DNA from 3 places in the Alloalcanivorax dieselolei B5 genome. Region 1 is predicted to be linked to each of the others. Evidence: predicted binding sites of a transcription regulator. Region 1 holds the regulator's gene; each other region holds the start of a gene.

Region 1 (3,272 bases):
TGCAAGCGAATTGGATTTTGATTTAAGCCCCCACGGCGGCTACTAGGCCGCCGGCCAATCCCGCTGCAAAAACGCCAGAGTATTGGCCAGGGTTTGCTGGGCCAGGGCTTGCGTCGTTTCGCCCCGCAGGGTCGCCACCCGTTCGCCGATCCAGGGCAGCAGGCAGGGTTCATTGCGTCGTTTTTTCGCCGGAGGCTCCGGCAGGTCCCGTGGCAACAGGTAAGGCGCGTCGGTTTCCAGCAGCAGCCGGTTGCCGGGAATGTGCGGCACCAGTTCGGCCAGTTCCCGGCCGCGCCGTTCGTCGCAGACCCAGCCGGTGATGCCGATGAAGCAATCCAGGTCCAGGTAGTCGAACAGGGGCCGGCGCTGGTCGGTGAAACAGTGCACCACGACAGCGGGCAAACGGTCCCGCCAGGCCTTGAGCATCGGCAGGAAGCGATCATGGGCGTCCCGCTGATGCAAAAACACCGGCTTGTTCAGCCCGGCGGCCAGTGCCAGCTGCGCTTCGAACGCTTTTTCCTGATCCGGGCGCGGGGAGAAATCCCGATTAAAGTCCAGGCCCATCTCGCCAGCCGCCGCCACCGCCGGTTGCTCCAGCAGTTCCCGTAATTCCGACAGGACCTCGTCGTTACAGAAGCGGGCACTATGCGGGTGCAGGCCGGCGGTACAGAGCAGGCCCTGATCGGGGTAGCGTTGGCACAGCGCCAGCGCTTGCCGGGATTCCTCGACGTTGGTGCCGGTCAGCAGCAGGCGGTTGACGCCGGCCTGCCGGGCCCGTTGTAGTACCGCTTCACGGTCGTCAGCGAACTGGCGATCGGTGAGGTTGACGCCGATGTCCGCCCATTCACACTCAGTGGATCCCGGCATGCTCATCCGGCGCCTTGCCCCTGAACCGGTGTCAGGTCGCCCAGCCGTTCCTCAAGCCGCTCACGCAGGTCCTCCACCCGGCGCCGGTTGGCGCCGAAATCGTAGTATCCGACCCGGGACGCGGAGCGCACTTCAATACCGCCATTCTCGTGCACATAGAAAGTGACGTCATCAACGAAGCGAAGCACGCGGCTGGTGAAACGGGCTTGCAAGCGGGCTGGCCCAACCTGCTCAAAACTGACACGGGGCAGGGTGGCCAGCACGTCGCTCAGCAGTTTGAGACTGCCGGCACGATCGGCGTAGCCGGGAAGAGGTTCCACCCGATGCCGTTCATCCGTGGCCAGGCTGGACACGCAATTGGGCGAGGACGGGCAGGGCGCTAGCAAACGGGTATCGTTCATGGCAAAGCTACTCAGCAATAACAAACCACAGGCACAGAGAACACGGCGGACATGCCGTGAGAGAACCCGTGATGCGCCCCCGGCGCTTGGCATCCGCTGGGACGCCCGACCCTCCCTGGCACGTCGACTGATGTCGCCGTTATCACTGTGCTTATCCTTGGTCCTGACCGTCCTGTTCATGGAGGCTCCGTCTCATGGTGCTTCCCATGGTGCCTCCATGGCGTCTACGGAAGGTCATGGCCTTTCATTCCCTGGCCATCAATGTGGCGACAACAGGACCACAGGTGCCATGGAGAAAACGCAAATGCGTGCGTAGTCTAACCGGCACTAATGCATTTTGTCTCTTCGGGGGCGACTTAATGCGAGTTCGGATCACGGATCAGGCCGACGAACACACCTTCGATGATCAGTTGATCCGCGGGCACCTGGATCGGTTCGTAGTCTTCGTTGGCCGGTAACAAAGTGGCGTCGGATTTGTTCAGCCGCAGTGTCTTCACCGTCACCTCCTCGCCGATACGGGCGACCACGATTTCACCGGAACGGGCCGTTTCGCTCTTGCGCACGGCGATCAGGTCGCCGTCGAAGATGCCGGCGTCGATCATGCTGTCCCCCTGCACCTTGAGCAGGTAGGTGGGCCGTTGACGAAACAGTCCGCGTGGCACCGGTACCGTGCGCTGCACGTTTTCCACCGCCTCGATCGGGGTGCCGGCGGCCACCTTGCCCACCACTGGCAATTCGTCCTCGTCGCCGAGAGCGGACTCCAAAAGCTGAATGCCGCGGGAGCGGTCGCTGTGCAGGCGGATATAGCCCTTGCGCTCCAGCGCCCGCAGGTGATCGGAGGCGGCGTTCTTGGACTGGAACCCCATGCGTTCGGCGATTTCCGCCCGGGTGGGGGCCATGCCGGTGTCCGCCTGTGAGTCACGGATGCAATCCAGCACCTGCTGCTGGCGGAGGGTCAGTTTGCTGCTCATGTCGGTCTCCTGTGGTGGCCGGGCGCGGCGGTATCCGGCTCGGATTGAGACGGTGCGGCGCCGCGGACGCCTGTTCCGTTCCGTCGCGAAACCCTGCGGCGACGGGAATGGAATACTGATAATACGAACAGTATAATATGTCCAGTGTTTTTGTCATCCCCGATGTTGTTGCAAGGCGCTCTCCGCTCGCCTTGCACGGCCATCCAAGCTAGGCTATGCGCTCGGCGCTTCCCGGGGGGGAGGCGTCATCGTGCCGCTGTATTCGCTGCTAAAGCCGCTTCCCGCGGAGGGGCTACGGAGCCACTGTGGGAGCTTGCCCTGCAAGCGAATAGCGCTGCATTCCAAGAATTCGCTTGCAGGGCAAGCTCCTACAGCAGCCATTTCAGCGAATGGTGGGGCTGCGGCGATTGGGGGAGAAATGAAGCAGGCCGAGTGGCAACGTTCTCAGCAGGCGCGGGTGGAGTCGTTACTTTCCGGCGTGCCGTTTTTCAATGAAGTGTCCCGTGACGATGCCGACCAGCGAGCCTTGCTGCTGGCCGGGACCCGGATTCTTGAAGCCGCGCCGGGCGAGGTGGTGATTCAGGCTGGAGCCGAGGCCCGCGGGCTCTATTTTTTGCTGCGTGGAGAGCTGTGGGTGCTTGGTGAGGGCACACCGCCGCCAGTGGTGTACCGGGTGTCTCCGGGGGAGGTGTTTGGCGCTTTGTCCCTGCTGCTGGCGACGCCGCGCAGCGCCACCTTGAAGGTGGCGGAAAAAGTGGCGGAGGGAGACCGGGCGAAACCGGCGGTGCTGGCGCGCTTGTCGTTCGCCGATTTCGATGAGCCGCGGGTGGCTCTGTTCAGTCTTGGAACGCGCCTGGCGCTGTTTCACATGCTGGTGCATCAGATTCGCTGGGCGGTGGAGGTGCAGCGTCTGGCGGCGCCGGACGCGGAATTGGAAGCGGCCCTGCGCAAGATCCCGGTTTATCACGGCGAGAAGGAAACCGCACAGGAACTGGCGGCGCTGCGTGAACAGGCGCGGGCGCTGGCGGCGCTG
Region 2 (3,272 bases), 1.6 Mb from region 1:
CGTGGTCTTCCCCAGCCCCGGCGGTCCGAAAATCAGGGTGTGATCAAGAGTCTCGCCACGCCCGCGGGCGGCGTCGATGAAAATTTCCAGCCGCTCCCGGACCTTGGGTTGCCCGTTGTAATCGGCCAGATTGGCGGGCCGGATCGCCCGGTCATGCTGTTCTTCCCGGGGATCCGAAGCGCCGGAGGAAATCAGGCGATCATTGTCCATGGTGACATTACACCTTCTCTAATAGAGCAATAGAGCCAGAGCAGCACCCTTTATGGTGCGGGGGCATCACTCTTTACAGGACATCACTTTGCCAGACCACGCAGAGCCCGGCGAATAAGACCTTCGCTGGTCTCCTCCCCGGCCTCCGCCGCGCGGGCCACCGCCGCCACCGCGTCCTTATTGCGATAGCCCAGAGCTTCCAGCGCCGCCACCGCGTCGTCACGAACGCCATTGGCGCCGGCCTGGGACACCAGCCCCGACGGCATCGCCGGCGCGCCTTCCAGCTTGTCCAGGCGATCGGACATCTCGATAACCAGACGCTCGGCGGTTTTCTTGCCGATACCCGGCACCTTCACCAGGGAGCTGGTGTCCTGATCACGGATACAGGCGGCCAGCCGATCCGCTTCGATGCCGGAGAGAATCGCCAGCGCCATTTTCGGGCCGACACCGTTGACCTTGATCAGGCTGCGGAACAGCTCGCGCTCATAACGGCTGTTGAAGCCGTACAGCAGTTGGGCATCCTCGCGAACCACGAAATGGGTATGCAGTGTCAACGACGCCCCGACTTCCGGCATGTCATAGAACACCGTCATCGGCGCTTCCACTTCGTAGCCAACACCACCCACATCCAGCAGCAGCCAGGGCGGCCGTTTGTCCAGCAGTTGTCCTTTGAGTTGTCCGATCATCGTATCCGTCTTCGTCTTACCGCGCTGGCGCCGGCGATGCGTGCCAGCGATACGCGCATGTGCGCATGACACAGGGCGATGGCCAGAGCATCGGCGGCATCCGCCTGCGGGCGTTTGTCCAAACCCAGCAAATGCCGGACCATTTCCGCCACCTGAACCTTCTCGGCGCCGCCGCTCCCCACCACCGCCTGTTTCACCTGGCGGGCGGAGTACTCAAATATCGGCGCGCCACTTTGCACCAGCGCCGCCAACGCGGCGCCCCGGGCCTGACCCAGCTTCAGCGCGGAATCCGCGTTGCGTGCCATGAACACCTTTTCGATACTGATTTCCGCCGGCTGAAAGCGCGTCAGCAGCTCGGTCAGCCCGGTGAAAATCTGCCCCAGGCGTGGCGCCATGTCCTCACCGCGGGTACTGATGGTGCCGAAGGTCAAAGCGCGGCTGCGATTACCCTGCTGCTCGATGACACCGTAACCGGTGTGCCGGGAGCCAGGGTCGATACCGAGCAAAATGGTCATAGAGTCCAGCCGATTCTCATAATAAAAAGGCAGGTAGCCGTTACCTGCCTCATATAACCTTTCCGCTGTTCTTATGTCCAGTACAAGCGTATGGGCGCCAGCACGCTTGCACGCAACACGCTTGCACGCAAAACCCTAAGCAATAGCGTACCGGCGATGACTGACTTGCCGAGCAATCAGCCCTTCCCGTCTCGCTACTGGGCCGGCAAGCATGGCGTGCAAGCGTGTTGCGTGCAGGCGTGAATGCCGTCTGTTATTGCTCCGACCACTCGGCGTTGGTGTAGACGTTCTGCACGTCGTCCAGATCTTCCAGATGGTCGACCATCTTGCCCACGGTCTCGGCGGTGTCGGCGTCCATCTCCGCGCTGGTGGATGGATGCATGGTGACCTCGGCATCCGCCGGCTCCAAGCCGCCCGCCTTGAGCGCATCGACCACGTCACCGAAGCTGCGATCCGGGGCGGTCACCACCAGGAAGCTGCCGTCGTCGTTTTCTTCCACGTCCTCGGCGCCGGCTTCCAGGGCCAATTCCATCAGCTTTTCTTCGTCCACGCCGGGCTCGAAGAAGATTTCACCCCGCTTTGTGAACAGAAACGCCACCGAACCGCTGGTACCAAGATTGCCACCAAACTTGGAGAAGGCATGACGCACTTCGGCCACGGTGCGATTGACGTTGTCGGTCATGGTTTCCACCAGCACCGCCACGCCACCCTTGCCGTAACCTTCGTAGGTGATCTCTTCCATGTTGGCGCTGTCGTCACCGCCGGCGCCACGTTTGATCGCCCGGTCGATGGTGTCCCGGGTCATATTGTTGGTCAGCGCCTTGTCCACCGCCGCCCGCAGACGCGGGTTATCGTTGATCTCGCCGCCGCCCATGCGGGCGGACACGGTGATCTCGCGGATCAGCTTGGTGAAGATCTTACCGCGCTTGGCGTCCTGGGCCGCCTTGCGGTGTTTGATATTGGCCCATTTACTATGACCTGCCATGAAAAACCTCCGCTTGCACGCAACACGCCGGCACGCTGGCACGCCGTTACGCGAGGCCCGCGTTTTTAGCGTACCCGCGTGTTGCGTGCAAGCGTGTCAGCGCTTTAGTTATTTTCCTTGCGAACGCTGATGCCCACTTCGCGCAGCTGCTGATTGTCCACCGGCGAAGGCGCGTTGGTCATCAGGCAAGCCGCGGTCTGGGTTTTCGGGAAAGCAATCACTTCACGAATCGAGTCGCTGCCGGTCATCAGCATCACCATGCGGTCCAGGCCGAAGGCCAGACCGCCGTGGGGCGGTGCACCGTATTTCAGTGCGTCGAGCAGGAAACCGAATTTCTCGCGCGCTTCCTGTTCGTCAATGCCAAGTGCCTCGAACACGGTCTGCTGCATGTCCGGGCGATGAATACGGATGGAACCGCCGCCCAGTTCGGTGCCATTGAGCACCATATCGTAGGCCCGCGACAGCGCGCCTTCCGGGTTGCTCTTCAGTTCCTCGGGGTCGCACTTGGGCATGGTGAACGGATGGTGCAGCGCATAATAGCGGCCGTCTTCTTCCTCGAACATGGGGAAGTCCACCACCCACAGCGGCTTCCAGTCGCCCTCGGCCAGACCACGCTCATGGCCGACCTTGACCCGCAACGCGCCGATCGCTTCATTGACGACTTTGGCCTTGTCGGCACCGAAGAAGATCAGATCGCCGGTGGCGGCCCCGGTCCGTTCCAGGATGCCCTTGATGGCGTCCTCGGTGAGGAATTTGAGAATCGGGGATTGCAGCCCTTCGGCGCCAGCGGCCAGGTCGTTGACCTTCACATAGGCCAGCCCCTTGGCGCCGTAGATACCGACGAACTTGGTGTATTCATCGATTTCCTTGCGGGAC
Region 3 (3,272 bases), 1.5 Mb from region 1:
GGACCCGCTGGCGGCGCTGGTAATGTGCGGGCCCTTTCTGGCCAGTCAGGTCATGGTCAACGGTCGGATGCGGGTCCGGGATGGGCAACTGCTCGACACGGAACCGGCGGTGCTGATACGGGAACACGCCCGGGTCATGACGCGTCTGTATCAGTGACGCCTCTGTATCGGTAGTGTGAACAGGCCCTAGGGCTGTTTCGACGCCCAGATCGCCAGCTTATGCTGGATCGACTGCTGGGACACCTGATCCTCCGGCAGCGGCTGGATGACCTTGTCATGAACCAGCAGACGATAAATGTATTCCAGCTTCAGTGCCGCGGAATCGGTGGGCTCGAACTCGACCACGCCCCGCTTTTCGCCGTACTCCATGCCGAGCGCGATGGCTTTCTTGACCCATTCCTTCTCATTCTTGAGCTTTTTCATGATGACTCCGAAGGCCAGGGGCTACTTACGGCCCAGAGTAACAAAGCCGATGGAAGGATGCCCTTTGTTTCCCTTCGGTTTCGGGGCGTCAGTCCGTGAACCGGAGGCCGGTTTGCTGGATCAGCGGTGGGCAGGGTCGGCAAAGTCGGCCATCATGGATGGCGATTTTTTTGATCTTCTCTGAACATCAGGAGTCACCATGACCATATCCGAGCAGGTCACTGCATTGGCCGACACCCTGCGCGAACGGGGCCTGCGCGTGGCCACCGCCGAGTCCTGCACCGGCGGCGGCATCGCCCGCGAAATGACGGAGTTGGCCGGATCCTCGGATTGGTTCGAATGCGGCTTCGTCACTTACTCCAATGAGGCCAAGCAGAGCATGCTGGGTGTCTCGGAAGCGATTCTGGCCAGCGCCGGCGCGGTCAGCGAAGAGACCGTCCTGGCCATGGCCCGGGGCGCGTTGGGGCGTTCACGGGCGGATCTGGCGGTGGCGGTGAGCGGCGTGGCGGGGCCCGGCGGCGGCAGCGCCGATAAGCCGGTGGGCACGGTGTGGATCGCCTGGGCGCAGCAGCCGGACTGGGCCCGCGCCGAGCGATTCCTCTTCGACGGTGATCGTGGGCAGGTCCGGCATGCTACCATCGCGGCCGCCCTGGAAGGGCTGCTGGCCCGCCTCGAATAAGGGGGGTTGCAGTGGCGCGGGACAGTGTCCATAATGCTGTCCTTATAGACAGTGCTGATCAAAGGGGCAGGCAACGGGAAGCTCGCCGGCCAACGGTCAGCAGGCTCTCGCCGGGGCACAAGCGAGTCAGCGGCAAGGCCACGGCACTATCAAGGAATAAACGGACAGGGGTCATTCAATGAGCGATAAAGGTAAAGCACTTTCCGCGGCGCTGTCGCAGATCGAGCGACAGTTCGGCAAAGGTTCAGTGATGCGCATGGGCGACCGCAAACGCGAGCGCATGCCCTCCATCTCCACCGGATCCCTGGGCCTGGATATCGCCCTGGGCATTGGTGGTCTGCCCAAGGGCCGGATCGTGGAAATCTACGGTCCGGAATCTTCCGGTAAAACCACGCTGACCCTGAGCGTCATCGCCCAGGCGCAGCGTAAAGGCGCTACTTGTGCCTTCGTCGACGCCGAGCACGCGCTCGACCCGGATTATGCCGAGAAGCTGGGCGTCAACGTGGACGACCTGATCGTGTCCCAGCCGGACACCGGTGAGCAGGCGCTGGAAATCACCGACATGCTGGTGCGCTCCGGCGCGGTGGATGTGGTGGTCGTGGACTCCGTGGCGGCTCTGGTGCCCAAGGCGGAGATCGAAGGCGAAATGGGCGACACCCATGTGGGCCTGCAGGCCCGCCTGATGAGCCAGGCGCTGCGTAAGATCACCGGTAACGTGAAGAACGCCAACTGTCTGGTGGTGTTCATCAACCAGATCCGCATGAAGATCGGGGTGATGTTCGGCAACCCGGAAACCACCACCGGCGGTAACGCGCTCAAGTTCTACTCCTCCGTGCGTCTGGACATCCGCCGTATCGGCGCGGTGAAGCAGGGCGACGAGGTGACCGGTAACGAAACCCGGGTCAAGGTGGTGAAGAACAAGGTATCGCCGCCGTTCAGGCAGGCCGAGTTCCAGATCCTCTACGGCCAGGGCATTAACCAGCTCGGTGAGGTACTGGACCTGGGCGTACAGCAGGGACTGGTGGACAAATCCGGTGCCTGGTACGCCTACCAGGGCAACAAGATCGGTCAGGGCAAGCAGAATGCCTGTGAATACCTGGCGGAGCATCCGGAAGTGGCGGGCGCCATCGAGCGGGAAATCCGGGCACGCCTGCTGGGAACTCCAGCGGAGGAGAGCGCCGAAAATGTGGCCCAGCCAGAGTCCACGGAAGAGTAAAGGCGGCGACCCGACCCCCGCCGATGCCGCCCAGGGGCGCCAGCATGCGGTCAGCTTGCTGGCGCGCCGGGATCACTCCCGCCACGAACTGCGCGCCAAGCTGACGCGCAAGTTTGGCGCGGCGCCTTGGCTGGACGAAGTGCTGGCGTGGTGCGAGGAGCAAGGTTTCCTGGATGACCGGCGTTTCGCCGGTTTTTTTGTCCGTTCAAGAATCGAACGGGGGCAGGGGCCGCTGCGCATTCGCGCCGAGCTGCAACAGAAAGGAGTGGGGGAGGCGCTGGTTACCGAGGCATTGGGCGAGGCCGAGTGCGACTGGTTCGCCCTTGCCTCCGAGGTCCTGGGCCGGCGCTTCCGGCACCCGCCAGCGGACCAGAAGGAAAAAGCCAAACAGCTGCGTTTTCTGCAGGGCCGAGGCTTCGATGCCGAGCAAAGCTTCCACGCCCTGGATCAGCAGCGCGAGCAGGACTGAGCCAAAGCACGGACCTTGAAGGCCCGCATTCACAGTCCGCTACGAAGCCACTGTAGGAGATTCTATGGTGTCCTGCAATGCTTAAAAGAGCTTTGCGGGGCAATATTCTTGTTGCTGCTTCATCAGGGTGAAGGCGGTGCGGGCGATCTTCCGGGCCAGGATCACCAAGGCTTGGGTGGTGTGCAGTCCCCGATCCCGATAGCGCTGATAGAAGGCGCGCCAGACCGGGTGTCGAGAGGCACTCATGGCGGCACAGTGCAGCAGTCGCCTGACCTCGGTATCCCCTTGCTTGGTCAGCTTACGCTTGCCTGTGAGTTTACCAGAGTCACGCACTCGGACATCCAGCCCCAGGAAGGCCACGAAGGCATCGCTGTTCTTGAAGTCCCCTCTCAGGAAGGCCATGACCAAGGCGGTGGCGGTGAGCTCGCCGACCCCATCGATGGCGTCGCAGCGTTGGACCTGGGTCTGTAAGCCTGCGGCCCTCA

What was found. The regulator LexA, encoded in region 1, represses DNA repair genes until DNA is damaged. The targets are predictions, from matches to a motif close to TACTGTNTANNTANACAGTA.
Region 2: ruvC (crossover junction endodeoxyribonuclease RuvC) is a predicted target of LexA. The motif match lies at 1,475-1,494, and genes of this name have one in related genera.
Region 3: recA (recombinase RecA) is a predicted target of LexA. The motif match lies at 1,137-1,156, and genes of this name have one in related genera.

The regions. Positions count from the first base shown of each region.
Region 1 covers NC_018691.1:1,964,951-1,968,222, forward strand. The annotation lists gene B5T_RS08905 (TatD family hydrolase) at 43-867, opposite strand; gene B5T_RS08910 (DUF1499 domain-containing protein) at 870-1,268, opposite strand; gene lexA (transcriptional repressor LexA) at 1,625-2,239, opposite strand; gene B5T_RS08920 (cyclic nucleotide-binding domain-containing protein) at 2,658-3,272, shown strand, end outside.
Region 2 covers NC_018691.1:3,598,607-3,601,878, forward strand. The annotation lists gene ruvB (Holliday junction branch migration DNA helicase RuvB) at 1-210, opposite strand, end outside; gene ruvA (Holliday junction branch migration protein RuvA) at 294-896, opposite strand; gene ruvC (crossover junction endodeoxyribonuclease RuvC) at 893-1,411, opposite strand; gene B5T_RS15990 (YebC/PmpR family DNA-binding transcriptional regulator) at 1,665-2,396, opposite strand; gene aspS (aspartate--tRNA ligase) at 2,501-3,272, opposite strand, start outside.
Region 3 covers NC_018691.1:3,434,706-3,437,977, reverse strand. The annotation lists gene B5T_RS15330 (8-oxoguanine deaminase) at 1-157, shown strand, start outside; gene B5T_RS15325 (DUF5062 family protein) at 187-423, opposite strand; gene B5T_RS15315 (CinA family protein) at 623-1,102, shown strand; gene recA (recombinase RecA) at 1,281-2,318, shown strand; gene B5T_RS15305 (regulatory protein RecX) at 2,287-2,787, shown strand; gene B5T_RS15300 (IS110 family RNA-guided transposase) at 2,869-3,272, opposite strand, start outside.